3 regions of the Lysinibacillus pakistanensis genome follow, and region 2 is predicted to be linked to each of the others. Evidence: a T-box and tRNA genes for the amino acid it is inferred to sense, from the RefSeq annotation. Region 2 holds a T-box; the other regions hold tRNA genes.
The links. A T-box is a leader RNA that pairs with one kind of tRNA and senses whether it is charged. The one in region 2 lies ahead of tyrS (tyrosine--tRNA ligase), so its partner is inferred to be a tRNA-Tyr.
Positions count from the first base shown of each region.

Region 1: it has a tRNA-Tyr gene. The T-box ahead of tyrS (tyrosine--tRNA ligase) is inferred to sense a tRNA for this amino acid. The anticodon was not compared.
Region 3: it has a tRNA-Tyr gene. The T-box ahead of tyrS (tyrosine--tRNA ligase) is inferred to sense a tRNA for this amino acid. The anticodon was not compared.

Region 1 is NZ_CP126101.1:4,449,491-4,459,687, reverse strand. It holds rRNA gene QNH24_RS22290 (23S ribosomal RNA) at 1-1,912, shown strand, start outside; rRNA gene rrf (5S ribosomal RNA) at 2,028-2,143, shown strand; tRNA gene QNH24_RS22280 (tRNA-Asn) at 2,160-2,236, shown strand; tRNA gene QNH24_RS22275 (tRNA-Ser) at 2,242-2,333, shown strand; tRNA gene QNH24_RS22270 (tRNA-Glu) at 2,361-2,435, shown strand; tRNA gene QNH24_RS22265 (tRNA-Val) at 2,453-2,528, shown strand; tRNA gene QNH24_RS22260 (tRNA-Met) at 2,556-2,630, shown strand; tRNA gene QNH24_RS22255 (tRNA-Asp) at 2,635-2,710, shown strand; tRNA gene QNH24_RS22250 (tRNA-Phe) at 2,724-2,799, shown strand; tRNA gene QNH24_RS22245 (tRNA-Thr) at 2,806-2,881, shown strand; tRNA gene QNH24_RS22240 (tRNA-Tyr) at 2,889-2,972, shown strand; tRNA gene QNH24_RS22235 (tRNA-Trp) at 2,986-3,059, shown strand; tRNA gene QNH24_RS22230 (tRNA-His) at 3,072-3,147, shown strand; tRNA gene QNH24_RS22225 (tRNA-His) at 3,190-3,265, shown strand; tRNA gene QNH24_RS22220 (tRNA-Gln) at 3,275-3,350, shown strand; tRNA gene QNH24_RS22215 (tRNA-Gly) at 3,356-3,430, shown strand; tRNA gene QNH24_RS22210 (tRNA-Cys) at 3,439-3,512, shown strand; tRNA gene QNH24_RS22205 (tRNA-Leu) at 3,560-3,640, shown strand; gene QNH24_RS22200 (hypothetical protein) at 3,809-4,033, shown strand; gene QNH24_RS22195 (MFS transporter) at 4,261-5,454, opposite strand; gene QNH24_RS22190 (TetR/AcrR family transcriptional regulator) at 5,688-6,266, shown strand; gene QNH24_RS22185 (serine hydrolase domain-containing protein) at 6,526-7,614, opposite strand; gene QNH24_RS22180 (CPBP family intramembrane glutamic endopeptidase) at 8,048-8,827, shown strand; gene QNH24_RS22175 (TetR/AcrR family transcriptional regulator) at 9,525-10,091, shown strand.
Region 2 is NZ_CP126101.1:3,941,849-3,952,045, forward strand. It holds gene QNH24_RS19660 (hypothetical protein) at 1-795, opposite strand, end outside; gene QNH24_RS19665 (hypothetical protein) at 1,015-1,656, opposite strand; gene QNH24_RS19670 (hypothetical protein) at 1,668-1,982, opposite strand; gene QNH24_RS19675 (CPBP family intramembrane glutamic endopeptidase) at 2,074-2,925, opposite strand; gene QNH24_RS19680 (TetR/AcrR family transcriptional regulator) at 2,928-3,515, opposite strand; gene QNH24_RS19685 (hypothetical protein) at 3,685-4,059, shown strand; gene QNH24_RS19690 (iron-containing alcohol dehydrogenase) at 4,447-5,652, shown strand; gene QNH24_RS19695 (cobalamin-binding protein) at 6,034-6,843, shown strand; gene tyrS (tyrosine--tRNA ligase) at 7,034-8,302, opposite strand; T-box leader at 8,373-8,581, opposite strand; gene QNH24_RS19705 (transglycosylase domain-containing protein) at 8,684-10,197, shown strand, end outside.
Region 3 is NZ_CP126101.1:275,831-286,027, reverse strand. It holds gene QNH24_RS01405 (CynX/NimT family MFS transporter) at 53-1,261, shown strand; gene QNH24_RS01400 (hypothetical protein) at 1,312-1,842, opposite strand; gene QNH24_RS01395 (nitric oxide synthase oxygenase) at 2,091-3,137, opposite strand; gene QNH24_RS01390 (winged helix-turn-helix transcriptional regulator) at 3,580-3,957, opposite strand; gene QNH24_RS01385 (nitroreductase family protein) at 4,087-4,713, shown strand; tRNA gene QNH24_RS01380 (tRNA-Glu) at 5,129-5,200, opposite strand; tRNA gene QNH24_RS01375 (tRNA-Asn) at 5,202-5,278, opposite strand; tRNA gene QNH24_RS01370 (tRNA-Ile) at 5,286-5,359, opposite strand; tRNA gene QNH24_RS01365 (tRNA-Gly) at 5,366-5,439, opposite strand; tRNA gene QNH24_RS01360 (tRNA-Phe) at 5,446-5,521, opposite strand; tRNA gene QNH24_RS01355 (tRNA-Ser) at 5,526-5,618, opposite strand; tRNA gene QNH24_RS01350 (tRNA-Ala) at 5,632-5,707, opposite strand; tRNA gene QNH24_RS01345 (tRNA-Pro) at 5,722-5,798, opposite strand; tRNA gene QNH24_RS01340 (tRNA-Arg) at 5,810-5,886, opposite strand; tRNA gene QNH24_RS01335 (tRNA-Lys) at 6,041-6,113, opposite strand; tRNA gene QNH24_RS01330 (tRNA-Gln) at 6,129-6,203, opposite strand; tRNA gene QNH24_RS01325 (tRNA-His) at 6,213-6,288, opposite strand; tRNA gene QNH24_RS01320 (tRNA-Trp) at 6,334-6,407, opposite strand; tRNA gene QNH24_RS01315 (tRNA-Tyr) at 6,412-6,495, opposite strand; tRNA gene QNH24_RS01310 (tRNA-Thr) at 6,502-6,577, opposite strand; tRNA gene QNH24_RS01305 (tRNA-Asp) at 6,585-6,660, opposite strand; tRNA gene QNH24_RS01300 (tRNA-Val) at 6,665-6,740, opposite strand; rRNA gene rrf (5S ribosomal RNA) at 6,753-6,868, opposite strand; rRNA gene QNH24_RS01290 (23S ribosomal RNA) at 6,936-9,863, opposite strand; rRNA gene QNH24_RS01285 (16S ribosomal RNA) at 10,172-10,197, opposite strand, start outside.

The DNA of each region.
Region 1 (10,197 bases), 510 kb from region 2:
CAAAAGGGAAACAGCCCAGACCACCAGCTAAGGTCCCAAAGTAATCGTTAAGTGGAAAAGGATGTGGCGTTGCACAGACAACCAGGATGTTGGCTTAGAAGCAGCCATCATTTAAAGAGTGCGTAATAGCTCACTGGTCGAGTGACGCTGCGCCGAAAATGTATCGGGGCTAAACGATTCACCGAAGCTGTGGATTGACATCTACGATGTCAGTGGTAGGAGAGCGTTCTAAGTGCGTTGAAGTCAGACCGGAAGGACTGGTGGAGCGCTTAGAAGTGAGAATGCCGGTATGAGTAGCGAAAGACGGGTGAGAATCCCGTCCACCGTATGACTAAGGTTTCCTGAGGAAGGCTCGTCCGCTCAGGGTTAGTCGGGACCTAAGCCGAGGCCGATAGGCGTAGGCGATGGACAACAGGTTGATATTCCTGTACCACCTCCTCACCGTTTGAGAAATGGGGGGACGCAGTAGGATAGGGTAAGCGCGCCGTTGGTTGTGCGCGTCCAAGCAGTAAGGCGTGTGTGTAGGCAAATCCGCACACTGTAACGTTGAGCTGTGATGGCGAGTCCGTATGGACGAAGTTCCTGATTTCACACTGCCAAGAAAAGCCTCTATCGAGGTGAGAGGTGCCCGTACCGCAAACCGACACAGGTAGTCGAGGAGAGAATCCTAAGGTGTGCGAGAGAACTCTCGTTAAGGAACTCGGCAAAATGACCCCGTAACTTCGGGAGAAGGGGTGCTCTTGAGCGTGCAAGCGCATGAGAGCCGCAGTGAATAGGCCCAGGCGACTGTTTAGCAAAAACACAGGTCTCTGCAAAACCGTAAGGTGACGTATAGGGGCTGACGCCTGCCCGGTGCTGGAAGGTTAAGAGGAGTGGTTAGCGCAAGCGAAGCTGCGAATTGAAGCCCCAGTAAACGGCGGCCGTAACTATAACGGTCCTAAGGTAGCGAAATTCCTTGTCGGGTAAGTTCCGACCCGCACGAAAGGCGTAACGATCTGGGCACTGTCTCAACGAGAGACTCGGTGAAATTATAGTACCTGTGAAGATGCAGGTTACCCGCGACAGGACGGAAAGACCCCGTGGAGCTTTACTGTAGCCTGATATTGAATTTTGGTACAACTTGTACAGGATAGGTAGGAGCCAGAGATCTCGGAGCGCCAGCTTCGAAGGAGGCGTCGGTGGGATACTACCCTGGTTGTATTGAAATTCTAACCCATGCCCCTTAGCGGGGCAGGAGACAGTGTCAGGCGGACAGTTTGACTGGGGCGGTCGCCTCCTAAAAGGTAACGGAGGCGCCCAAAGGTTCCCTCAGAATGGTTGGAAATCATTCGTAGAGTGTAAAGGCACAAGGGAGCTTGACTGCGAGACCTACAAGTCGAGCAGGGTCGAAAGACGGGCTTAGTGATCCGGTGGTTCCGCATGGAAGGGCCATCGCTCAACGGATAAAAGCTACCCCGGGGATAACAGGCTTATCTCCCCCAAGAGTCCACATCGACGGGGAGGTTTGGCACCTCGATGTCGGCTCATCGCATCCTGGGGCTGTAGTCGGTCCCAAGGGTTGGGCTGTTCGCCCATTAAAGCGGTACGCGAGCTGGGTTCAGAACGTCGTGAGACAGTTCGGTCCCTATCCGTCGTGGGCGTAGGAAATTTGAGAGGAGCTGTCCTTAGTACGAGAGGACCGGGATGGACACACCGCTGGTGTACCAGTTGTCTTGCCAAAGGCATCGCTGGGTAGCTATGTGTGGACGGGATAAGTGCTGAAAGCATCTAAGCATGAAGCCCCCCTCAAGATGAGATTTCCCATTACGCAAGTAAGTAAGATCCCTCAAAGACGATGAGGTAGATAGGTTCGAGGTGGAAGTGTGGTGACACATGGAGCTGACGAATACTAATCGATCGAGGACTTAACCAAAAAAGTTTGAAGCATTCAATGCGCCGTTTATCCAGTTTTGAAAGAATAAAAACTATTTATAAGATACTTGTCATTATGATAAAATATGTTATAATAGGTATTGTCTTTCAAATAGTCTAGTAATGATGGCAAAGAGGTCACACCCGTTCCCATACCGAACACGGAAGTTAAGCTCTTTAGCGCCGATGGTAGTTGGGGGCTTCCCCCTGTGAGAGTAGGACGTTGCTAGGCTATATACTAAAATTATTCCGAAGTAGCTCAGTTGGTAGTAGCACCTGACTGTTAATCAGGTTGTCGCAGGTTCGAGTCCTGCCTTCGGAGCCATTCTTGGAGAGTTGTCCGAGTGGCCGAAGGAGCACGATTGGAAATCGTGTAGGCGGTTAACACTGTCTCAAGGGTTCAAATCCCTTACTCTCCGCCAGCACTTTACGATTTTATTCCAAACGAAGGCCCCTTGGTCAAGTGGTTAAGACACCGCCCTTTCACGGCGGTAACACGGGTTCGAATCCCGTAGGGGTCACCATGTTAATACCCAGAAACGGAGGATTAGCTCAGCTGGGAGAGCATCTGCCTTACAAGCAGAGGGTCGGCGGTTCGAGCCCGTCATCCTCCACCATTAAATTTATAAATAGTATATTATTATCGCGGGGTGGAGCAGTGGTAGCTCGTCGGGCTCATAACCCGAAGGTCGTTGGTTCAAATCCGGCCCCCGCAACCAAAATGGTCCCGTGGTGTAGCGGTTAACATGCCTGCCTGTCACGCAGGAGATCGCCGGTTCGATCCCGGTCGGGACCGCCATTTTTAAAAATATGGGTCAGTAGCTCAGTTGGTAGAGCATTAGATTGAAGCTCTAAGTGTCGGCGGTTCGATTCCGTCCTGACCCACCATATTTTGCCGGTTTAGCTCAGCAGGTAGAGCAACTGACTTGTAATCAGTAGGTCGTGGGTTCGATTCCTATAGCCGGCACCATTTTCCCGGAGGGGTAGCGAAGTGGCTAAACGCGGCGGACTGTAAATCCGCTCCTTAGGGTTCGGCGGTTCGAATCCGTCCCCCTCCACCAGTTTTATTGTAATAGGGGCATAGTTCAACGGTAGAATAGAGGTCTCCAAAACCTTTGGTGTGGGTTCGATTCCTACTGCCCCTGCCAATTAATTTTATGGCGATTGTGGCGAAGTGGTTAACGCACCGGATTGTGGTTCCGGCATTCGTGGGTTCGATTCCCATCAGTCGCCCCATTTTCTATAAAATTAATAAAAATCCAATAAAATATAATTATGGCGATTGTGGCGAAGTGGTTAACGCACCGGATTGTGGTTCCGGCATTCGTGGGTTCGATTCCCATCAGTCGCCCCATAAAAATTTTGGGGTATAGCCAAGTGGTAAGGCAACGGATTTTGATTCCGTCATTCCCTAGGTTCGAATCCTAGTACCCCAGCCATTTTTGCGGAAGTAGTTCAGTGGTAGAACACCACCTTGCCAAGGTGGGGGTCGCGAGTTCGAACCTCGTCTTCCGCTCCAAATATGATGGCGGCATAGCCAAGTGGTAAGGCACGGGTCTGCAACACCCTTATCACCGGTTCAAATCCGGTTGCCGCCTCCATATTATTTTTGTTAATCGGTGTATCCGATTTTTTTTATCTCCATTATGCCGGTGTGGCGGAATTGGCAGACGCGCACGACTCAAAATCGTGTTCCTTTGGAGTGTCGGTTCGACCCCGACCACCGGTATCTTTAGATTAATTATTAAAAAAGTTAAGAAAGCTCATAAACCTTGATATGATAGGGTTTATGAGCTTTTTATATTTCCTTAGAAAACGATAAGAATTGGTTTTGTTTTATACAAGCTGTTATCCAAAAAGGGTTTTATGAGTAGAATTCTTTTAAAGGGGGATGAAGATGGAGTTTAAGGATTATTTGATGCAGGAGTATAACATTAGCGAAAGTTCTGCAAAGGACTATGTAGGGCGTTTTAACGGTATTATCAATAGAGGGTTGTATAATGGAGAAGATAAAATGACTAACACTCTAAAAAAAGCTATTGAAAAAGAATTTCCAAATTCAAAAAATCATTATTTCCTTACACTTGAAAGATATATTAAATATAAAAAAAGAATAAACTAAAAGCTCAGGTTAGCTTATGACGAAATAGTTGTACTTATGCAATATGAGATGTTAATCACTACTCATTATACATTTCTGTAAAGGTTTCGAATGCTTCAACTTTCGGAGTAGAAATAAAAAAATATTAGTTTGATTTGAATAAGAAAAAAGCGTTTTTGGAAGATAGTAATTCCAATTCGCTTTTTTTGTTTAAGTAATGATAAAGGTTCTTTAAAACTATCTTAGAATTACTTCTTCTCTGTGGCAAAATAAAAAACAGAAAATATAGGGAAAATTATTCCAGGCCATAATGCAGTACTCCATCCTCCAATCGCATAGGTCCATCCCCCGATTGCTGACCCGATTGCACCACCAAAAAAGAAAATTGCCATGAATAGTCCATTAAGACGACTACGAACTTCGGGGTTCAACGAGAAAAGCGCACGTTGGCTAAGCACAAGATTTGCGGATACCCCAGCATCTAACAATAGGGATGAAACTACTAGAACAGCTATTCCAATAGGTGAGCTAGTTTGAATAATAAGTGGCAATAAAAGGGAAATAACGACTGTAAGAAGTGCTATTCCGGTTGCAGGTCTAGTTAAGCCACGATCAGCAATTCGTCCTGCAATAGGCGCGGCTACTGCACCAGCGACCCCAACAAGCGCGAATATCGCAACTTCTTTCTGAGAAAAATGAAAGGCAGGGCTAGTTAGCAGTTGTGGAACTGTTGTCCAAAACAAACTAAAAGATGCAAATACACCTGCATGATATGCTGCACGACGGCGTAATATCGGGGTTGTTCGTAACAAATGCCACATAGATCCGAGCAGCGCTATATAGTGTGTATCCGCTGAAGGCTTTCTTGTAGGTAACACCTTAGAAAGTACAATAGCTAAAACCAAAATAGTTATGGCAGACAAAATGAATATTGCATGCCAGCCAAGAAAGTCAGCAACTAAGCTTGATAAAGGGCGTGAGAGCATAATTCCAAGTAACAAACCGCTCATGACATTGCCGACAACACGGCCACGTGAGGAATCGGAAGCAAGATATGATGCAAAAGGTACGAGTACTTGCGTAGCTACCGAACCTAAACCTATGACAAACAAAGCGACTAAGAACAACAAAATCTGTTTCGTCATTACTGTAGTAGCAAGGGCGACTGCGGTGATAAGTAAAGATGAGACAATCAGCTTCCGATTTTCAAGAATATCTCCTAAAGGCACGATAAATAGCAAACCGGCAACGTAACCGATTTGTGTTAACGTAACGATTAAGCCAGAACTGTTTGCTGACAACCCGATTGATGAGCTAATTACCCCAACTAAGGGTTGCGCGTAATACAAATTAGCAACAATGATACCACATGCGGTAGCCAAAAGAATGGTTAACCACGAAGGAATGTTTTTTTCAATTGTTTGTTTCTTAGTATCCACCATTTTATACAACTCCTTGTAGTGTTTAACAATTAATAATTAAAACGTCGTGTAGTTTTCTCCATAAGATAGTTGATTATTTTATAATACTGAACGTTTAGTATATTAAATAATTAACCATATGATATACTGAACGTATAGTTTTGTAAATAGGTAATTTCAACTTTCTGTTTTTCTAAATAATTGATATACTGAACATACAGTTTATTAATTTTGGAAGAAAGGTGGTATCTATGATGAATGGAAAAAGAGGCAGACCACGTAATTTAGAAGCACAAAAGTCAATCCTTTCCGCATCTTATGAATTATTGTTGGAAAATGGATTTCAAGCTGTCACAGTTGATAAAATCGCTGATTATGCCCAAGTGAGTAAAGCAACTATTTATAAATGGTGGCCAAACAAGGCTGCAGTAGTGATGGATGGTTTCCTATATGCTGCCTCTGAAAGATTGCCCGTGCCTGATACTGGTTCGGCGTACAATGATATTCTAATTCACGCCACAAACTTAACCATGTTTTTGACGAGTCGAGAGGGGACTATCATTACACAGTTATTAGGTGAAGGACAGTTTGATGCAGGATTGGCAGATGCCTATCGTGCTCGATATTTCCATCCCCGCCGACTTGAAGCAAGGAGTCTTTTTGAAAAAGGAATTCAACGCGGTGAATTGAAAAAAAGTATCAACATTGATATCTGTATTGATTTAATTTATGGTCCTATCTTCTATCGATTACTTGTGACTGGTGAAACATTGGACGAACCATATGTACAACAACTAATATTAAACGCTTTTGAAGGAATTCGTTCTACCTAGTTGTAAAATAGGTTTAATCATCGCATTTTCAAGAAGTATTCCAAATAAAATGATGTGACTTTGCTGAAGGCTATTCTAAGCTAGGCTTATACTTATTTGTAGTAGTGTGATAATGAAATTGCCTTCCACTGAGGTTCCTCAATGCCCCACTTCATATCAGAAATTACAAATACAAAAAATAATTAAAGCCCTTTCTAGGGAGAAGGGCTTGAGTTTACTATATTATCTTTTATTAAATTTTGTGAAAAGGCTTTTATAATTAAAGTTTCTCTTCCCATATCCAAATTGGCTTCTGAAGAACGATGGATGTAAGATGCCGGTTGATTCTTTTCGAATTCACTGTCATCTCGTTGCTCAGAACGATCACTGTTAATTCTTCGTCATTTAGGCGTGTAACATAATGACGGAAGCCACTTGGATATCCTCCTGGGTGTCCAACTGCTTTTTTCCCCATGATATCTTGAGTATACCATCCATATCCATATTCAAACGGAAATTTTTTAGCATGGGTTGTACTCATCAGTTCTGATGTTTCTTTGCTTATCAATACATTATTACGCAAAGCGCTGTAAAACAGTTCTAAATCTTCAACTGTAGAAATGATATCCCCAGCTGCATACGCTGCAGAATTATGCATTAAGGGTCCTATTTTCCCTTCCACATGTCCTTCCGCTTTTGGTATACCAGCAGAAACCGTGAACATGGAACTAAACATGTTGCTTGGCTCAAAAATATGCTCTTCTATATAATTTCCATATGGCTGTCCGCTGACTTTTTCAATAATTAGTCCTAACATCACATAACCAGTGTTACTATAACTAAAGCTTTTACCTGGGGCAAACTCTAATTCAGTACCGCTAACCGTATTAACAATATCATTTGGATTCCATTCTTTGCTGTAGTCGAATTCGAAATTCGCCTTTAGATAGTCTGGAATTCCCGAGCTATGACTTAGTAGATGGCTTATTGTAATAGTCTCTCCATTCGGAAAATCAGGAAAGTATTGCGAAATTGGATCATCTAAGTTTAGAAGTTCCTTTTCTGCTAGTTGCATGACTGCTACAGCAGTAAATGTTTTTGATAATGAAGCAATCTGATAGAGCGTGCTTGGGCTATTTGGTAAATCAGTAGCTGCCAATCCGTAACCTTTTGTAAATAAAACTTCACCCTCCTTTGCAATGAGGACCGTTCCCTGAAATTTTTCATTTGTCAAATATTGATCGATTTTTTCAGAAACGCTTCCAGATAAATCACTATGGTTGTTACGTCCAAATAAAAGCAAAGCTACTATCGACACGATTACTATAACAACAATAGTAATAGAGACAACTTTTAAAAATTTTTTCATATTATACCTCTCAATCTATTTCTTTAGCCTATTAAACATTTCTATTATAAGACGAAATTTGACATAATACACAAAAATAATGGAAATATCACCAAATTTCTTATGATTTTAAATTTCACGACAATTTTAGGGGATGTTACCCTGATATTTATTTCTATTGTTTAAGCTGAAAAATTAGCAGGGTGGATGTTCGACTCTGAAACTGGTATCAATTGAGGAAAAAAACCATAAAGGAAAAGTTTGAAGAATTTAAGGAAAGATCAAAACGAATCTAAATCGAAGAATAAAAATGTTTTATAAAAGTAGGATTATCATGTGGAATGAAAAGTATAGTTGCCTTATAATAAAAAAAGTGACTTAATATTTAGTATTATTGTAAAAGTTAACCAAATGCAAATGTCTCTGTAAAATAATTAATAATGGAGTGTTCTAGATGTCAATATGGGTACAAATTTTGTTATTTGCTATACCAGGGATTACGATATATTATGGCGTGTTTTATGGTACTCCCAAACTGGTCAGCAAAGGTATCCCTTTAATTTATTCTTTCTGGTTATGGTTGTGGATTCCAGCTCTGCTATTATTGCCTTTATCCATAGGTTTGTACAGTGTTCTTGAAGATGGAGTTCTGACTATCGAAGCAATTAATCAACGATTTCGCTTAAATCCAATAAGTAGAGTTGATTGGTTATGGATTGTCCTGGCGGTTATATTAACTATAGTTTTTGACCAACTTTTAGAGCCCGTAGGAAAAGTACTAGCAAAGTATAAATTATTTTCACCACCCAGCTATTTACCTGAACCGTTTAATCCCTTAAAAAAATTCAATATTCCCCCGAAAGAGTTTTTTGGTGTCACACTAAAAGGTAACTGGAAACTACTAATGATTTTTATGCCCATTCACTTAATTGCAATGTTTAGTGAGGAAATGATGTGGCGGGGGTATCTTTTACCGATTCAAGAAGTAATGTTTGGAGATATGGCCTGGGTATTTAACGGGCTGCTATGGGCCTGGGTGTTACATATAGCATTAAAATGGCATGTTATTGGAATGATTCCTAGTATGCTGATAGCCCCTTTAATAGCACAATATACTCAATCTACATGGGCTTCATTTGCAGTTCATGCCATTGGAAATGCTCCTCTGTGGATAATACTTTTAATCGGGATAATAAATACAACAGAAACATTAAATGAAATGAAGCAAGAGTAGGATATCTTCTTTAGCTAAAAAACATGATAAAGAAAATGTAAAGGAACATCCCCATAATATTTTTGGATTATCCAAAATATTTTAAATGTCCTTAAATGTTAGGTGTTTGGAAAATTTTTGAAATAAAGGTTTTAACGATTTTTTAGGCTATAAAACTACTAAAATATCGATCATCAGTATCAACATTAATGAATAATGCAAGTAATGGTATTGGATAGGGATATTAGTTGTTTTATAGGTTGTGCTCAAAGGTATTATTATGCAACCTAGGTAATCAACTAAGACAACTGACAGAAATGGATCATTTCCTTAAATGGATTGATCCATTTCTGCAATCGAATCTCTATTCCAAGAACATCAAATCGGGAAGTTAATGAAGTTCTAAAATATAGCTGTCAATCAAGGTAAAAGCTTACCACATGTTTGTCACAGCTCTGTCATTGAAGTGGGTTTGGTAGTATTATACAATAGGAATGAACGTTCATTCTTTATCTTCATTCAGCAGAATACCCCCACCACTATAGGTGTTGAGATGAATACGGTTTTGGTTTTTTTTCAGGGGTGTCCAAACACCTACTGAATGAAGATAATGCCTCCGGCGGATGTCGCGGATTTTCAAAGGAATGAATTGTGTAGGCACAATTCAAAATCCGGACGCAATTACGCCAAGGCGAAATTGATTTGGAGGAAAATTAATGTGACTACGAATAAGAGAGAGAATATAATGAAAGCTTCCTTGATGCTGTTTACTGAGCGTGGTTTTGATGCAACAACTGTTCCAATGATTGCTGACAAGGCACAGGTTGGTGCTGGCACAATATATCGTTATTTTGAAAATAAAGAGGTGCTGCTCAATTCGCTGTATCGGGAATGTGTGGAACAGCTATATCAAGCATTGACGGGGGATTTTCCTGTATCTGCCTCAGTTCGCGAACAGTTTCATCATTTGTTTCAGCGGTTAATCCATTTTGGTCAGGAACATAGAGAGAAGTTAACTTTTATTGATTCACATATGGAGCCAAGGATATTAGATGAAGAAAGCCAAAACAAGTTTTATGAGTGTTTGGGTTTTTTACAGAAATTTATCATAGAAGGGCAGCAGCAGGGAATTATCGTACAATTGCATCCGGATGCTTTAATTCCAATTTTTTATGGCACGATTATTAAACTGTTTAAAGTGACACGAGATAGCGACTTGGAAGAATCTGCTGATTTGTTTGCTGGTATTGAGGAATGCTGCTGGAATGCCCTTAAAATTCATTGACTTTTAAATAGGTAGTTCTTATAAAATAGTACGGTAATAGAGTCACAATTACCGTACGATGCAATATACGGAATGAACGTTCATTCCTATTGAAAATAAGGAGGTA
Region 2 (10,197 bases):
AAACCTGTCAAAATCGTCATTAGGTTTGTCATCTATTATGACTACACTGTCATCTGTCTCAAAGTGCGCAGATACGCCAAAAAGATTCATAATTGGTATAACTTTACCAAAATCGCCTCTATAGTATTCATAACCTAATTGATTTTGCTCAAAAAAACTATAAGTAGATGGAGAAAAATTAATAGTATCGCCATCATAAAAATACCTACTACCAGCTGTAATGATAAATCTACCAAATCCACTATTATCTGCACGACCAGATACCAAATAATCAAAAGCAACTACACCATCGTCGTAACGAATCTTAGTAGTACCATTAATCACAAGTACATAACCAAACTTAACTCTAAATTCACTGCATCTTGTCATTTGTGACGGACATTTATCACTCACAACTACATATTTACTAAGGTCATTATATATAGGCGGATAATACTTATCACCATAATCCCCAAATGTCTTTTTAAACCAATCACCAATCGTCAAAAAATACCCTCCGCCAGCTGAGACAACATCTTGCAAGCTAGCATGATTTAGCTCTTTAGCTTCTCCCCACCAAAATTTTGCATAGTCCTTTAATTGGTCAACTGATTTGTTGACATATTCTTTATTGTTCGTATATTGCCCTGTTATGTAAGCTGTCTCCTCTACCAATGTCTCATAGATTGCTTGCCCATATCCCTCATACTCCATTAATGCTGCATGGTCATATTCTGTATTTGCCCCTAAAGCCGAAGGTGGCAAAATTAAAGAACAAATTAAACAGAAAATAATTACTAAAGGTAACTTACGCATGATTTCCTCCCTAGATATATTTTTATATACCAAAGTTACCATATAAATACTTTGCAAGAAATATAATCTAAGGAAATATGCCTTAATTAATGTAATTCGAATTGCTTAATTTATAAATTGTGGAAGGCTCCCACACTAAAATAACAAAAGACCACACTCATAATGATTGATCTGACAGTTTATCTGAAAATAAAAAAACACCTACCCAAAGGTAAGTGTCTATATAAACAATTTATTCAATTGCTTCATTGCTCTTTTCTTATTCTTCTTCAGTTGTTGCACCGTTATAGGCTTGGCTTTTGGTGCTGGTCCTTCAATATCATTAGAGATTTCTTTTGAACGTTGCTCCGCTGCTTCTGTGTCTTTATCATAGTATGCCTCAATAAATGTAAGATGCTTTTTCACAACTCCACGTAGTAACTCATAATCAACCTTTTTACGTTCTATAAAGTATTGTTTTAGCACTTCCACATCTTGTGTAGGTAAAACATCCAAGATAGAGCAAAAACGCTTGTATGCCCTCTCTAAGCGGTCTATTTGACGTTTCCTGTTCTCTTTCTCTGCAATAATCATTAAAGCGAGTCGTTCGGTTCCTTTAGTTATACTTACATCGTCATCATAAGAGGTAACACCGTATGAAAACTCATACAATTCCTGAAAGTATTGTTCCGCTGATCGCTCTAAATACTTGGCCAACTCTTTTGACGTAGCATCCTTCCACAAGCAATACATGGTGTTACGGATCCGTGCCTCCATCACTGGAATATCGTTATCCGATTCACTACTTATTTCATACCTTGTTCCAACTGTAATGGCTGCTATTTGCTCTCCAAATTCTTCACTAATCATTGCTAGATTCATAGAACATCACCTCAACTTTCACTGAATTTAATCAATCGCTTTATTTGAGAATACTTATTGTGGATATAGTGTTCGGAGTATCCTAATTCGTGTGCAATTTGTACGAGTGTTTTACTGTTCACATATTTCTCGTAAAGGATTTTTTGCTCTATAGAATCGAATTTAGAAACTAACTTTTCAAATTGTTCTTTCCTGTCTAAACAATATCGTAATTCTCCTTCTGTAGCAGTTCTCTCAGTTGAAGAAAGCTTTTTATCTGTAAGCTTAAACTGTAAATAGGTCAACTTATTTAGAAGAATCGAATAATCTTTTAACCAAAATGACATGACCTCACCACTTCTTATTCGCATTTTTCAACACTTTCACAAAAACACCTACCGAAGTAAGTGTTTTAACTACAACAATGCCTTATCAATTTTAGAAATTAACTGATTGCGCACCATACCCGCTCCTCATTTTTTTTCGTTTCACCCGCAATAACCATCCAACTACGAGATATAGACAAGTAGTTAAAATCCCTGCAGATGGGGAAACGAGAAATTCTTTTCCCTGAGCAAGTTTGATATAGCCATCGAGAATAAGTGGATTAACAAGTGCATCCTCAGTCATATGCATAAGGACAAGCGGCCATATACTCCTTGTCATTAAGTAAATTTCTGTGTACATCACTGTCCAGCAAATCATCGTGACGATACCTATTATTGTAAATAGCCATCTATTGACAGGAAGTACACTGATGATATCACTCTCTGATAAAAACACAAGAAAGTACGGGATATGCCATGCACCCCAAACACCACCAACAATTAGATAGAGCCAAAAATCATTCAACTTTAAATTTGAAAGCTTACTTGTCAGATAACCTCTCCATACGGATTCCTCGAAAAAGTTTTTAACGAATTGAATAAGTAATCCACTAAGAAACACAGATAATACAGTGCTTAGATTAAAGGCTGAAAAGTCCATCCAGTTGAATACATAGCTAATTAAAAGTACTAAAGTTGTGACTGCTGGATAAATGAAAAGTGCAATGACATACCATTTTAAATTGCCCTTAAAATTAGGCAATAAGCCTATATCCCGCCAGCCATCTCCTGCAAAGGAACGTAACAGGATGGTTGCAAGCAGCGGAGATATGAGCCAAATTCCCATACCAAGAGTATCTCCCTGAGGCTGCTCTGGAATCAATTTATCCACTAAAACACCAAACCAACCACACAGTAACACAACAACAATAAAGATCATTATGTTTCTCCGGGATGTTTTCATCTTCAATTAACCTCCTTGTTTTCAAGTATCGAAAGAATCCACATAGGATTAGGACAAGGCGTTTCTGGATGTAACGCAATATATTGAGCAATTCCTTGTATAGAACACCAAAATGACACTGCAAGGGCTTCTGGATTCCCTTGCCTGATTTCACCTAACAATTGTCCCTTTTCAATTAAAGGGATACTCCGTTCTATCAATTTGTCTGCCTCAGAAAGCATTTCCTTTAAATCCTCTGATAAGTGTTCAAGATGCTGGGCATTTTCCATCAATACAAACATTTTTGCAGCAGATGGATTTGTACAAATCATATTAAATAACTCCTCAACAACTACCTTAAACGTGTCCAATGGTGATTCATCAGCAAAGTGAAAATCCATTTTAAGTCGGTCACAGCCTATTCGAATAAGCTCTTCATAAAGTTTTTCCTTAGAGTCGAAATAATGAAAAAGCAATCCTATACTCATATCAGCAGCTTTGGCAATATCGGCAACCTTTGTTTCCCCATATCCCTTCCTTATAAACAAATCCAGTGCAGATGTTAAAATAACGGCCTTTCGTTGCTCCTTCTGTTCATGTCGTAATGACATTGTAAGCACCCCTTCATTAAAAATATATTCATTGAAATAATATTCAATGAATATTTAAAAATCCCTGCAAAAATATCTACTAAACGAAAAATTTTTTAAGAAGCTAATGGAACTTTTTTGTTTGAAATAAGTCAAATGTAGGAAATATTCAAAGTAAAAGGAGGATAATATGAAGCTTGATGAATTAGTTATGCTGATCTTAATTTATAGTGGACTAATGACATTTTTCATTGTTCCATTTGATAGGAATAAACCTTTTGAACATCCCTGCTCTTTTTCAACGCTTTTCAGAGAAAATCTAATGCGGCTCATTTTCCATAAAAAGACGCTATTTGCGGTTATATTTTTGATTCTCCTATTAACAGGTATTTGGTTTGGCTTTAAACAACAGGAATACCATATCAACGCTCATAGTGGAAATCCACCTATTCATACAAATACAACAGCAATTTTTTATATGTGTGGATTATTCCTCTATACAATTGTTCTATATTTACTACTTGCATTGACTACAACTTTTAAAGCTCAAAAAAATAACCATTAATTCATCTAAATAATGACAATTTTATGTACATTAAAATAGTAATTGCATAAGGAAAAACAACTTAAACACTATCATTATAATCAATATAAAATATCAGTTTTTTACTATGTATTCCAGCTTGATTTTAGAACCAATTCCTCAAAAAATATATTTTACTTTTATAAAAAAACATTTAAAAAGTGTATTAAAATCAATATCCCTAGGTAATCCAATTGTACAGCCATCAATAAAATGGTTCATCTTTTTTGTAAAATAACAACTTGGTAAAACGGGGATATTTTAACAAAAATATGAGTTGAACTTTCATAAAAAATAGAATACGATGAATTTCGAAAGATGGTTCACCATCATTCAAGCAATAACAATTTTTTTAAAGGGGTTGGAAATATGTCAGACGTTCTAAAGCAATTTGTAATGCCGAAAACAAACTTATTTGGACCTGGAGCAATTCAAGAAGTTGGTAAACGCTTAAATGATTTAGAAGTGAAAAAGACATTAATCGTAACAGATGAGGGCTTACACAAATTAGGTCTCTCTGAACAAATTGCTAACATCATTACAGCTGCTGGAATTGATGTAGCAATTTTCCCGAAAGCAGAACCAAATCCAACAGATCAGAACATTGAAGATGGTATTGCAGTGTATCATGCAGAAAACTGTGATTCTATTGTTTCTCTTGGAGGAGGAAGTGCCCACGATGCAGCGAAAGGTATCGGACTTATTGCTTCGAATGGTGGACGTATTCATGATTATGAAGGCGTTGACAAATCACAAAACCCACTAGTACCATTAATCGCAATTAATACGACTGCTGGTACAGCTAGTGAGATGACTCGTTTCACGATTATCACGGATACTGCTCGTAAGGTGAAGATGGCGATTGTGGACAAACATGTTACGCCGCTTTTGTCTATTAATGATCCAGAGTTAATGATTGGCTTACCTCCTGCTCTAACTGCAGCAACTGGTTTAGATGCCTTAACACACGCAATCGAATCATTTGTGTCGACAAATGCAACACCAATTACGGATGCATGTGCTGAAAAGGTACTTCAGTTAGTTCCAGAATATTTGCCGCGTGCCTATGCAAATGGTGCGGATTTAGAAGCACGTGAACAGATGGTGTATGCTCAATTTTTAGCGGGTATGGCATTTAACAATGCTTCACTTGGTTACGTACATGCCATTGCACATCAATTAGGCGGCTTCTATAACCTTCCACATGGTGTATGTAATGCCATTTTATTGCCACATGTTTGCCGCTTCAACTTAACAGCTCGTACTGAACGTTTTGCAACAATTGCTGAGTTATTAGGTGAAAATGTTGAGGGACTAAGTAAACGTGATGCTGCTGAAAAGGCGATTGAAGCTATAGAAAAATTATCAAATGATTTAAATATCCCTAGTGGCTTCCGTGAGTTAGGTGCGAAGGACGAAGATATTGAAATTTTAGCGAAAAACGCAATGTTAGATGTTTGCGCTGCAACAAACCCACGTAAAGCAACGTTAGAAGATATTAAACAAATTATTACAAATGCAATGGGTCCAGTAACGAAAAAAGAAGAATCACTGGAAGCTGTTGCACTTTCATAAAAACAATTACTCGGTATGTCTCTTGCAGGCATACCTTTATTTATCTCGATTTAGCATTTACCGTGTGAAAGCGCAGCGACAGCAAAAAATGTTTCTATACTGAAAGCGAAGCATTAGGTACATAATACCCCCACCTCTATAGACAACGAGATAAATACAATTTTTCCCCTATTCAGCAGGATAACAAACGTCCGTTGAAATAGAGAAACTCAGGCAAAGATCATCACATTCTGGAGGGATCGACTGTGTTGACCTAAAGCCACAGCGGATGTTGAAGGGGAGCTTTTCAAGGGAGCTCGAAAAAACCCTGAAGCATTTGCTCATTGTGTGTATCGCCTATACTCGCTATACTTTTCTTAAAAACAATGGGGGTATAGGGATATGCGTTTAATTTCAATTTGTCCTAGTAATACTGAGCTTGTAGCGTATTTAGGTTTGCTGGATCAGCTTGTTGGTGTTGATGATTTTTCTGATTGGCCATTAGCAGTGAAAGACTTGCCCCAGCTCGGACCAGATTTATCGATTAATATGGATGCATTAGAGGCACTACAACCAGATCTTGTACTCGCATCCTTAAGTGTCCCTGGCATGGAAAAGAATATTGAAGCATTACAAGCTAGAAATATACCACATATTGTGTTTAATGCTAATTCCTTAGAGGAAATTGCACAGGATATTCATACTTTAGGCAAAGCATGTGGTGTTGAGGGCCGCGCTAAAAACATAGCTGAGAGTTATTTACAATGTATTGAACACTTACGTTCTATTGCTCAAACAGTTGCTAAAAGACCTACCCTTTATTGGGAATGGTGGCCAAATCCTATTTTTACTGCTGGGAAATTAAACTGGCTAACTGAAATTAGTGCTATTGCTGGTGGTCAAAATTGTTTTCAGGATGTAGCATTAGCTAATGTGCAAACTGATTGGACAGATGTAGTACAACGTAATCCTGACTATATTTTGATGGCTTGGGTAGGTGTAGCCTTTGAGCGAATTCAACCAGCAAATTTATTGAAACGTCCTCATGCGCAGGAGCTACAAGCCGTTCAATTACAACAACTTCATGTGATGGAGGAATGGCTTTATTGTCGCCCATCCCCGCGTCTACTAGAGGGAGCATTAAAGCTAGCTAAATTGCTTCATCCTGAGAATTATGAAGATGTAGAACTTCCAATTTTTTTAAATAATTAAAGCAAAATATCCTTCTGAAGGGCACAGGGAAAACTGGTGTATTACAAAGCTTAAAACGTGACGCTTAAGAATGTACAGTAATTATGAAAAAATAATTAATCCAAATCCTCAACTGAACGATAAAAAAAGGTCGATTTGCATCACATTTCTGTGGCAAATCGACTTTTTCAGGGTTTTGATTATTTTTTAATTAAACAAACTTCACCATATGATATTTTTTCTTCCCACGACGTACAATGCTAAATGCGTCCTCTAAACGATCCTTCCCATCAATTACATAACCTAAATCAGTGACCTTTTCACCGTTCACACTAATTGCTCCATTCGTAACATCCTCACGAGCTTGACGTTTTGAAGGTGAGATAGCCGCTTCCACCAGTAAGTCCACAATGTTTTTATCTTCTTTTGCCATTTCAATAGAAGGAACATCTTTAAAAGCATCCTTCATTTCCTCAGCAGAAAGTGCTTTTAAATCTCCTGAGAATAATGCAGCTGTAATGCGAATGGCTTGATCTAATGCTTCTTGACCATGAATTAAGCGAGTCATTTCTTCAGCTAGTGCTTTTTGTGCCTTACGTAAATGAGGTTCCTCTTCTACAGATACAGCTAATGCTTCAATTTCTTCTCGAGAAAGGAATGTGAAGATTTTTAGGTATTTTACAACGTCAGCATCCGCAGCATTAATCCAGAATTGGTAGAACTCGTATGGAGATGTTTTTTTGCCATCCAACCATACAGCGCCACCTGCTGTTTTACCAAATTTTGTACCATCTGCTTTCGTTACTAAAGGAATTGTTATACCAAAAGCTTTCGTTTCTTCCTCATGTGTTTTACGAATCACTTCTAAACCTGTTGTAATATTCCCCCACTGGTCAGAGCCACCTACTTGAATACGACAGTTGTAATTGTTGTATAAATGATTGTAATCAATACCTTGAATTAAAGTATACGCAAACTCAGTAAATGAAATCCCTGTATCAAGGCGTGATGCAATCGTATCCTTCGCAAGCATGTAGTTAACGTTAATTAATTTCCCGTAATCACGTAAAAATTCAATCGTGTTCATTTCGCCAATCCAGTCACGGTTATTCACTAATTGTGCGCCATTGCCATCTTCAGCAAAATCAAAAATACGCTCTAATTGCCCACGAATACCCTGAACATTTTTATCAATTTGTTCAACCGTTTGCAATTGACGTTCCTCTGAACGACCAGATGGATCACCAATCATACCTGTCGCCCCACCCACTAACAAAATTGGACGGTGACCAGCTTTTTGAAAGCGGCGTAGCGTTAAAAGAGGGACAATATGTCCAATATGCATAGAATCAGCAGTTGGATCAACACCACAGTATAATGAAACCGACTGTTCATCTAAAAGTTTAGCCATTCCTTCAGCATCGGTTTGTTGATATAGCAGCCCACGCCATTCTAGATCTTGCAATAATTCGTTCGTCATTTTTATTCCTCCTAAGTTTTAATATCTCGTGTAGGGAGAACAAAAAAGTCCCTACACGCAAACAATTGCATGCAGGGACGTTAAATTGTAAATTAACGCGGTACCACCCAGCTTGAAGATGTCATCCATCTTCCACTTCATTCAACCGCCTTTATCGCAGGCGCGCACGTCTAAGCTCCAAGCACGTAATTCATCTCTACACTATGACCAGCTTTCACCAACCGCTGGCTCTCTAAACAGGGAATATAGAAACTACTGCAAGCTCTTCTTCACTAGAAAACTATAAGCATTATTCTATACGATTCTTTTTGATTGTCAATAACTATGTTCGAGCCAAATCAATATGTGCTATAATAAACAAGATTTTAGGAGGTCGATACATTGAAAGATTGGATTGAGAAAATCAATGCAAAGATCGATGAATTAATTCAACAAAAATGGATGAAGAGATTACGTATTTCAGGTAGTGTTACCTGGAACTTATTTTTACTATTTTTAGTCTTTGCATTGGTAGGCACTGTATTTGCCGGTTCAGTGGGTGCCGGCTATTTTGCTTCTCTCGTAAAAGAAGAACCTTTACGCTCTAAGAAAGATTTACGAGAGCTTATTTTTAACTATGACTCTACCAGTGAGATTTATTTTGCCAATGATATTTATATCGGGAAATTGCGAACTGATTTAGATCGTCGTGAAACAACACTTAATAATGTGTCACCTGATGTTATTAATGCCGTTCTCGCAACAGAAGATGAATACTTCCGTGAGCATAATGGGATTGTGCCAAAGGCTGTTATTCGAGGATTGCTTCAGGATGTTACAAACTCTGCAACACAAACAGGTGGCTCTACATTAACACAACAACTTATAAAAAACCAAGTATTAACAAATGAAGTATCCTATGAACGTAAAGCAAAAGAACTTTTACTTGCTATGCGATTAGAGCACTTTATGACAAAGGATGAAATTTTAGAGGCCTATTTAAACATTATTCCTTATGGTCGTAATGCGTCAGGGCGAAATATTGCAGGAGTTGAGACGGCAGCTGAAGGTATATTTGGTGTCAAAGCAAAAGATTTAACGCTACCTCAAGCGGCGTACATAGCAGGTATTCCACAAGCACCTTTTGCCTATACACCTTTTACAAATAAAGGTGTACTTAAAAGTGAAGAAGCACTTCAACCTGGCATTGATCGTATGAAAACCGTCCTTTATCGTATGAAGGATGCAGGTTACATTGATGAAGCTCAGTATCAAACAGCACTAAACTATGACATCAAAGCAGACTTCCGTTCACCTGAAATGCGCCCAGAAGACCGCTATCCATGGTTAACATATGAGCTGGAAAGTCGGGCAACAGATATTATTGCTGAAAAACTAGCAGCGGAAGATGGAATTGATCCTGAACGCTTAAAGAATGAAGAAAAATTAAAAGATAAGTACAAGATTCTAGCAGATCGTGATGTCCGCTCTAAAGGCTATCGTATTTATTCAACAATCAATAAAGATATGTACGATGCCATGCAAAAAGCAGCAGAAAACTTTAAATATTATGGTCATACGTATACAGGAAAAGATAAAGATCCTGTAACAGGTGAAGAAATAGATGTAGAAATGCCAGTACAGGTAGGAAGTATTTTAATTGAAAATACTACTGGCCGTATTTTAAGCTTTGTAGGTGGTCGTGACTTTAAAACAACTGAAGTAAACCATGCAACACAGGCATTCCGCCCAAACGGTTCAACAATGAAGCCATTACTTGTTTATGCACCAGCTATTGAATATGGTGTAATTGGCGCAGGTAGTCCATTAGTTGACGTAAAATTCTCTATCGGCAAATGGAGTCCTAAAAACTATATTACAAGTGATGAGCGTGGCTTAATTCCTGCACGTGAAGC
Region 3 (10,197 bases), 1.6 Mb from region 2:
AAAGTAGTATAGTGGTTTAATTATAATTGAATGCAAACAGGGGGGATTTATTTTGACAACAAATGAAGATTCAACTAGTTATCCTAGCAGGAAAATTAGCTGGAGGGGTGCTACCTTATTATTAGTCATAGGGGTTATTTGTATTGCCTCGACATTACGAATGCCATTAACAGTTGTGGGACCTATTATTTCTTTTATACGAGAAGATTTAGGTATATCAAATGTATTAGCTGGATTTCTAACCACTATACCTCTTCTGGCTTTTGCGATTATATCGCCTTTTGCACCAGTTGTTGCACGTAAATTGGGACTTGAGCTAACATTATTTTTATCCACTATCCTTTTAGCATTAGGTATTGTATTACGCTCATTAGGAACAACAAGTCTACTTGTGTTTGGAACTATGCTAATAGGTGTTGCTATTGCATTTGGAAATGTACTTATTCCGGGATTACTCAAGTTAAAATTTCCTTATCATGTAGGCTTACTTATGGCATTTTTTACAATGTCCATGAATTTAACAGCAGGACTCGGTGCTGGGATTAGCTACCCTATTGCCCAATCATCTCTAGGTTGGCAAGGAGCACTGGCTATTGCACTTATTTTAGTTGTGTTAACCATTTTAATTTGGATTCCACAATTAAAGTTTAATAAGCCTGAGCCCACTATTAAGAAAACGAAAGAACGTTCACCTTTATGGAAATCCCCAGTTACCTGGGCAGTAACAGGTGCTATGGGATTACAATCATTATTATTTTATACAACTGCAGCATGGATTCCTGAAATATACATATCACAAGGGTTAGCTGCTGATCGTGCAGGTTGGATGTTCTCCATCATGCAATTTTCGCAAGTTCCAATGGCTTTAGCTGTGCCAATCATTGCTAGTAAAATGACGTCTCAGCGACCTCTTGTCTTAATGTTTACAGCGTTTTACTTAATAGGCTTTGTTGGCGTTGTCATGGAGTGGACTAGCCTTGGGGTACTTTGGATGATTCTATTAGGCCTAGCAGGTGGGGCTTCCTTTGCCTTAGCCATGATGTTCTTCACACTCCGCACTCGCACAGCCTTTGAAGCTGCTGATTTATCAGGCTTTGCGCAATCATTAGGCTATTTGTTTGCTGCAATTGGTCCTATTCTTTTTGGCTACCTGCATGACTTATTTGGTGGCTGGAATATTGCTGGCTGGCTCTTTGTCGTTGTAGCTGTAATACTCTTTTTATGTTCATTTAGAGCCTCTAAAGATGAATATGTCCATTAAATTAAAGCAGATGGGAAAACCAGTCTTGTTCTCCATCTGCTTATACTTTTTTATTTATCATGCTGTTTTAATATGGTTATCAGTTCATCAAGATCTTTTGCTGCTTCTTTGTTATGGGCATTTATAGCAGTAAAAATTGGAAGAGCCTCTTGTAAGAGTAAATGACTAAAATAATAATAGCCCAAAAAAGCCTGCTGCTCATAGCCCTTTGGCGTTTCCTCCTCCCATTCCAGTTCATCATCCTCCTCATCTTCTATCCATAGATATTTGGCATCTAGTAGCTCCTGCATAGTTTGAACCGTATGTGCTGGGTCTAGATAATCCTCTGTAATCACTTGCGCCACAGCTAAATAAAGCTCTATTTCTTGTAATGAAACGTCTTCCATGTTTTTGTTGGCAAGCTTTTTTAAAAGGATAAGCAAAACCCATGGTGTCACCTGCCATAATGTGCCTTGATGCTCAATTAATTCAGCAAGCTGCTGATAATGCTCCTGTTCAAGCAGCTGAGGGATAGCTGTTCCTCTACCGTAAGGTGTCGTCAATTGTTGCCATGGGATATTCGGGATAGGCTGGTTCAACATTTGGATTGCTCCTCTCCTAAAAAACAAGATAGCTTAAGTGTAAATGGGATTATTGCGATTGTATATAGGTACTAAGAGAGGCAATCTAGAACAATATTTTGTTGATGAATATGCATTATTGCTGATACTTCTGACTGCATGAATAATATGGGAAACTAAAAGAGGCAATAGTTGTGGATAGTGGAATTAATGGAGATCTCCGTAAAACCCTTCAGGAGCTGTTGGGATATTTAACAGCTCCTTTACAGTTAATAGCATGGCTTTTGATAGAAGTAATTTGGTGTATGATAAATATTTATATAAGGTTTATGAAATATATGAGTCGTTGCAGGCGAAAGCGGCGGTATTAACCATGTCCAGTTGCCTGTCAGTTTTCGCCCTACCGATTCCTCTGCTTCTTCAAACAGTTTAAACTGTTGTGCTGCTGTATGATGATCCACAATGCTCACTCCATCTTCTTTAAATGAATGAAGGACAGCAATATTGAGCTCCACTAATGCACGGTCTCGCCAAAGAGAGGCTTGTTTACTCGTATCAAGATTAAATATCTCTGCAATAGCTGGTAGCATATTATAGCGATCATGATCTGCTAAATTACGTGCACCGATTTCTGTCCCCATGTACCAGCCGTTAAACGGAGCTGCTTGAAAATCAATACCCGCCATTTGAAAACGCATGCTTGAAATAATGGGTACGGCATACCATTTCAACTGTAATTTCTCCACATCCACTGCCTCGGGATGACGAATTGGTACCTCTAAAATATATTCTGTTGGGATTGTAAACAGCTGTGGAGCACGCCCATCTACCTGTACGACAAGTGGTAACACGTCAAATGGTGTTCGCTGACCTTTCCAGCCTAATGATTCACATACTTTTGTAAACGCAATGGAACTTGAATCACCAATAACTCCTGCTTCCGTTTCATAGCCTGCATAACGAATTAACTGATGATTCCATATACGTACTCGATCTGAAGCAAACACGGTTATGGTTGGACGAATTTTCCCACTATTTGTTGCATAATCAATATGCTCTAGTAGCTTTTGAAAAATGTCCTGTTCCTCTAAAACATCACGTGCATCAAATACATGTAATGACTGCCAGAACAGGCGACCAATACATTTGTTGCTATTACGCCATGCAACCCGTGCACCAAAAATTAGTTCGTCTGTTGTTGGACTGTAGTCTCCTGCACTTCTAATCTGTTGTAATCTATTTTCTAACCAAAGTTCAGATTCATTTTGCTCTACCTGATATAAATTTAAGAACTGTTGTATCTCCTGTATATTCATGTCGATTCCTCCACCTACCCTCATATTAGAGGAACAAAACAGGAAGCACCACGAAAATATCTTTAGAAAAAACATACATATTGCATATATGAAATAGTTTGTTCAAATTTAATGATGGCTTTCATGTAATTTTATAGGATATCAAAAACTATATGTATCAAACATACCGAAAGGAATAATTCAATTTTTATAAACAATAATGGTAGCCATTTTTATTTAAAATATAACGAGAAACAATAGTGACATTCCTCCCAACACTACCTCCAATCATTGAGCGGACCATTTAAGCTTTTCATAGTCTGAAATAATTCACTACATATAATCATTAAAAATAGAGACAATATGTAAAAAAACTATCTCCGAAAATATGTTATCCTCAGCATTCCTGTATGGTTTGAAACAATAGAAGACAAGTCAAATAAGGAACAAGTGGCAATGACTATTACAATTTCTTTTCGTTTTGGGAACTGAGGAACGTATCACAATAAATTTGTTGATCTTTCTCTATACCTTTTATACGTGCATACTTATTACCGAATTCACACATTGTGTTTAATACTGGTACAAATGATCTTCCTAGATCAGTTAAGCTATATTCCACTTTTGGAGGTACTTCTTTAAATACTTCTCTTTGTACAAGTCCATCTCTTTCTAACTGTTTCAATTGATCTGTTAAGACCTTTTGTGTAATTCCAGGTATTAATTCATAAAACTCCTTTGTCCTTACTGATTTTTGGCTCAAGAAAAAGAGTATTAAGCATTTCCATTTCCCACCTGCAATGTTCATGAAAATGTTGATTCCAGTATTATAGTTAACCATCTGTTTCCTCCTAACTCCTAAAAAGGCACTTTAAAGTGGCTATACCACTTTAAAGTGCGTTATTTTCTTATTTATTATTGCTTACTATAATTAAAGCTGCAACATAATAAAAATTTCGGAGTTGATAAAATGAGTGTAAAAAATATTTTAGAAAAAAGACGTTCAGTTAGACATTATGATCCAAGTTATAAAATTAGTTCAGAAATTCTAACCTCATTAGTTGAAAGTGCAAGTAAGTCACCTAATGGTAATAATATACAATCTACTCGTTACTTAATTATTGATGAGCCAGACTTAAGAAATTTATTACTACCTATAGCTTTTAATCAGCAACAAGTGATAGAGGCTTCAACATTAATTGTTATGTTGGGAGATTATCAGGCATTCGATAAAGAAAATATTATTAAGATACATGAAGAAGGCTTTCAAGCTGGTTATTTTGATGAATCACTAAGAGATTATCTAGCGAATGCTGCAATAAATTATTATGAAAATAAATCTAAGGAAGATCTAAAGCTAGAGTTAACTAGAGATGTAAGTCTTGCTTCAATGTCATTAATTTTGTTAGCAAATGAAGCTGGTTTTGAGACAATCACAATGTCAGGATATGATTCTAAAAAGTTAAAAGATATCTTAAATATATCTGAAAGGTATTTAGATGTTATGCTTATAGCTATTGGTAAAGGTACTAAAGCAGGTCATAAGACCGTAAGGCATAATGTAAATAAGGTAATGTATCGAAATCAAATAATTTAGTGTTCTAATAGCAACCGACTAAGTAAATTAGATAGGCAAAGAAATATGTTTTTTTAATCAATGATCTTAAATTGACCAGTTACTCATTCAAAATGGGTTCTGGTCGTTTATTATATGTAAAATTTCATCTTCTGTTTTAAGGCTTAATTAACATTCTGTGTTGTACTTAGTTATACTACCCCCATGAATTACAAAACTAATTTACTCTGACTATAAGCTATCTACAAATCCGTATATTTGTTACATTGTTCCATTTAGTCATAGTGAGGACTTTTTTGATGCACTATGATTATTCCTCTCAGCTGCTTTAAAATTGGCAATGGTCGTTTAGAAAGGTACTATAGCAATTTGTTTGATAAGGTAATCAATTGACATATAAAAAAGCATGTAACACACAACTGTGCTACATGCTTGATGACCCGTACGGGATTCGAACCCGTGTTACCGCCGTGAAAGGGCGGTGTCTTAACCACTTGACCAACGGGCCGTGGCTCCGAAGGCAGGACTCGAACCTGCGACAACCTGATTAACAGTCAGGTGCTACTACCAACTGAGCTACTTCGGAATAATGATGGGCCTAAATGGACTCGAACCATCGACCTCACGCTTATCAGGCGTGCGCTCTAACCAGCTGAGCTATAGGCCCCCATTTTGGAGCGGGTGATGAGAATCGAACTCACGACATCAGCTTGGAAGGCTGAGGTTTTACCATTAAACTACACCCGCAAATAATGGTGGGTCAGGACGGAATCGAACCGCCGACACTTAGAGCTTCAATCTAATGCTCTACCAACTGAGCTACTGACCCGAAATGGAGGAGGTAGAGGGATTCGAACCCCCGCGCGGTGTTACCCGCCTGTCGGTTTTCAAGACCGATCCCTTCAGCCAGACTTGGGTATACCTCCAAAAATATTGAAATGGTGGAGCCTAGCGGGATCGAACCGCTGACCTCCTGCGTGCAAGGCAGGCGCTCTCCCAGCTGAGCTAAGGCCCCAAATAAAATAAAGATGGTCGGAATGACAGGATTCGAACCTACGACCCCTTGGTCCCAAACCAAGTGCTCTACCAAGCTGAGCTACATTCCGAAAAAATACTATGGCGCGCCCGACAGGAGTCGAACCCATAACCTTCTGATCCGTAGTCAGACGCTCTATCCAATTGAGCTACGGGCGCATATGTATCTATCAATTTCGCCTTGGTGTAATTGCGTCCGGATTTTGAATTGTGCATGCACAATTCATTCCTTTGAAAATCCGTGACCGCCGGAGGCTTTATCTTCATTCAGTAGGTGTTTGGACAACCACTGAAAGAATGAAGATAAAAATGATGAGCCATGAAGGACTCGAACCTTCGACCCTCTGATTAAAAGTCAGATGCTCTACCAACTGAGCTAATGGCTCAAACTAAAAAATGAATGGCTGGGGTACTAGGATTCGAACCTAGGCATGACGGAATCAAAATCCGTTGCCTTACCGCTTGGCTATACCCCAATTTTAAAATGGGGCGACTGATGGGAATCGAACCCACGAATGTCGGAACCACAATCCGATGCGTTAACCACTTCGCCACAATCGCCACTATATATGATAACAGCTGTATATGAACGAGTACCTCAATACCTGGCAGGGGCAGTAGGAATCGAACCCACACCAAAGGTTTTGGAGACCTCTATTCTACCGTTGAACTATGCCCCTAAAATGGTGGAGGGGGACGGATTCGAACCGCCGAACCCTAAGGAGCGGATTTACAGTCCGCCGCGTTTAGCCACTTCGCTACCCCTCCAAGGAATGGTGCCGGCGATAGGAGTCGAACCCACGACCTACTGATTACAAGTCAGTTGCTCTACCAACTGAGCTACACCGGCAAAATAATGGCGGTCCCGACCGGGATCGAACCGGCGATCTCCTGCGTGACAGGCAGGCATGTTAACCGCTACACCACGGGACCATAATGGTGGAGGATGACGGGCTCGAACCGCCGACCCTCTGCTTGTAAGGCAGATGCTCTCCCAGCTGAGCTAATCCTCCATGAAAAAATAAGCGAAGCGATGTCCTACTCTCGCAGGGGGAAGCCCCCAACTACCATCGGCGCTAAAGAGCTTAACTTCCGTGTTCGGTATGGGAACGGGTGTGACCTCTTTGCCATCATCACTTCACTTATTCAATTGAAAGAATTTATTCTCTCAAAACTGGATAAACGGCGCATTGAATGCTTCAAACTTTTTGGTTAAGTCCTCGATCGATTAGTATTCGTCAGCTCCATGTGTCACCACACTTCCACCTCGAACCTATCTACCTCATCGTCTTTGAGGGATCTTACTTACTTGCGTAATGGGAAATCTCATCTTGAGGGGGGCTTCATGCTTAGATGCTTTCAGCACTTATCCCGTCCACACATAGCTACCCAGCGATGCCTTTGGCAAGACAACTGGTACACCAGCGGTGTGTCCATCCCGGTCCTCTCGTACTAAGGACAGCTCCTCTCAAATTTCCTACGCCCACGACGGATAGGGACCGAACTGTCTCACGACGTTCTGAACCCAGCTCGCGTACCGCTTTAATGGGCGAACAGCCCAACCCTTGGGACCGACTACAGCCCCAGGATGCGATGAGCCGACATCGAGGTGCCAAACCTCCCCGTCGATGTGGACTCTTGGGGGAGATAAGCCTGTTATCCCCGGGGTAGCTTTTATCCGTTGAGCGATGGCCCTTCCATGCGGAACCACCGGATCACTAAGCCCGTCTTTCGACCCTGCTCGACTTGTAGGTCTCGCAGTCAAGCTCCCTTGTGCCTTTACACTCTACGAATGATTTCCAACCATTCTGAGGGAACCTTTGGGCGCCTCCGTTACCTTTTAGGAGGCGACCGCCCCAGTCAAACTGTCCGCCTGACACTGTCTCCTGCCCCGCTAAGGGGCATGGGTTAGAATTTCAATACAACCAGGGTAGTATCCCACCGACGCCTCCTTCGAAGCTGGCGCTCCGAGATCTCTGGCTCCTACCTATCCTGTACAAGTTGTACCAAAATTCAATATCAGGCTACAGTAAAGCTCCACGGGGTCTTTCCGTCCTGTCGCGGGTAACCTGCATCTTCACAGGTACTATAATTTCACCGAGTCTCTCGTTGAGACAGTGCCCAGATCGTTACGCCTTTCGTGCGGGTCGGAACTTACCCGACAAGGAATTTCGCTACCTTAGGACCGTTATAGTTACGGCCGCCGTTTACTGGGGCTTCAATTCGCAGCTTCGCTTGCGCTAACCACTCCTCTTAACCTTCCAGCACCGGGCAGGCGTCAGCCCCTATACGTCACCTTACGGTTTTGCAGAGACCTGTGTTTTTGCTAAACAGTCGCCTGGGCCTATTCACTGCGGCTCTCATGCGCTTGCACGCTCAAGAGCACCCCTTCTCCCGAAGTTACGGGGTCATTTTGCCGAGTTCCTTAACGAGAGTTCTCTCGCACACCTTAGGATTCTCTCCTCGACTACCTGTGTCGGTTTGCGGTACGGGCACCTCTCACCTCGATAGAGGCTTTTCTTGGCAGTGTGAAATCAGGAACTTCGTCCATACGGACTCGCCATCACAGCTCAACGTTACAGTGTGCGGATTTGCCTACACACACGCCTTACTGCTTGGACGCGCACAACCAACGGCGCGCTTACCCTATCCTACTGCGTCCCCCCATTTCTCAAACGGTGAGGAGGTGGTACAGGAATATCAACCTGTTGTCCATCGCCTACGCCTATCGGCCTCGGCTTAGGTCCCGACTAACCCTGAGCGGACGAGCCTTCCTCAGGAAACCTTAGTCATACGGTGGACGGGATTCTCACCCGTCTTTCGCTACTCATACCGGCATTCTCACTTCTAAGCGCTCCACCAGTCCTTCCGGTCTGACTTCAACGCACTTAGAACGCTCTCCTACCACTGACATCGTAGATGTCAATCCACAGCTTCGGTGAATCGTTTAGCCCCGATACATTTTCGGCGCAGCGTCACTCGACCAGTGAGCTATTACGCACTCTTTAAATGATGGCTGCTTCTAAGCCAACATCCTGGTTGTCTGTGCAACGCCACATCCTTTTCCACTTAACGATTACTTTGGGACCTTAGCTGGTGGTCTGGGCTGTTTCCCTTTTGACTACGGATCTTATCACTCGCAGTCTGACTCCCGTGTATAAATATCTGGCATTCGGAGTTTGTCTGAATTCGGTAAACCGGGATGGCCCCCTAGTCCAAACAGTGCTCTACCTCCAGTATTCTCATCACGAGGCTAGCCCTAAAGCTATTTCGGAGAGAACCAGCTATCTCCAAGTTCGATTGGAATTTCTCCGCTACCCACACCTCATCCCCGCACTTTTCAACGTGCGTGGGTTCGGGCCTCCAGTAAGTGTTACCTTACCTTCACCCTGGACATGGGTAGATCACCTGGTTTCGGGTCTACGACCACGTACTATTTCGCCCTATTCAGACTCGCTTTCGCTGCGGCTCCGCCTTCTAAAGCTTAACCTCGCACGTAATCGTAACTCGCCGGTTCATTCTACAAAAGGCACGCTATCACCCATTAACGGGCTCTAACTACTTGTAGGCACACGGTTTCAGGATCTCTTTCACTCCCCTCCCGGGGTGCTTTTCACCTTTCCCTCACGGTACTGGTTCACTATCGGTCACTAGGTAGTATTTAGCCTTGGGAGATGGTCCTCCCGGATTCCGACGGAATTTCACGTGTTCCGCCGTACTCAGGATCCACTCTGGAGAGAACGAACTTTCGACTACAGGGCTTTTACCTGCTCTGGCGGACCTTTCCAAGTCGCTTCATCTAACTCGCTCTTTTGTAACTCCGTATAGAGTGTCCTACAACCCCAAGAGGCAAGCCTCTTGGTTTGGGCTCTTCCCGTTTCGCTCGCCGCTACTCAGGGAATCGATTTTTCTTTCTCTTCCTCCAGGTACTTAGATGTTTCAGTTCCCTGGGTCTGCCTTCAAGACGCTATGTATTCACGTCAAGATACTACGCGATTAAACGTAGTGGGTTCCCCCATTCGGAAATCTCCGGATCAAAGCTCACTTACAGCTCCCCGAAGCATATCGGTGTTAGTGCCGTCCTTCTTCGGCTCCTAGTGCCAAGGCATTCGCCGTGCGCCCTTAATAACTTAACCTACAGCTTTCAATACACATCGCATTTCGTTGTCAGCTTCACTCGTTCAATCAGTCACGTACTTAAGTACGCTCCTTCACTCACTCGATTGCTTCCTAGAACTGCTCGTGTCTTGAAACCTTTATTATGTTATTAAGCCTATAAAAAAACTTAAAAAATAAATGTGTTTGTTACAATTTCAATGTCGTTTTATCCAGTTTTCAAAGAACAAGTTTTGAAGTATTTCATTCGAAAAAGAATGAACCTTCAAAACTGAACACAAAACGTAATCTTACAAACCCAAGGTTTGTATTCCGAAATAATCCTTAGAAAGGAGGTGATCCAGCCGCACCTTC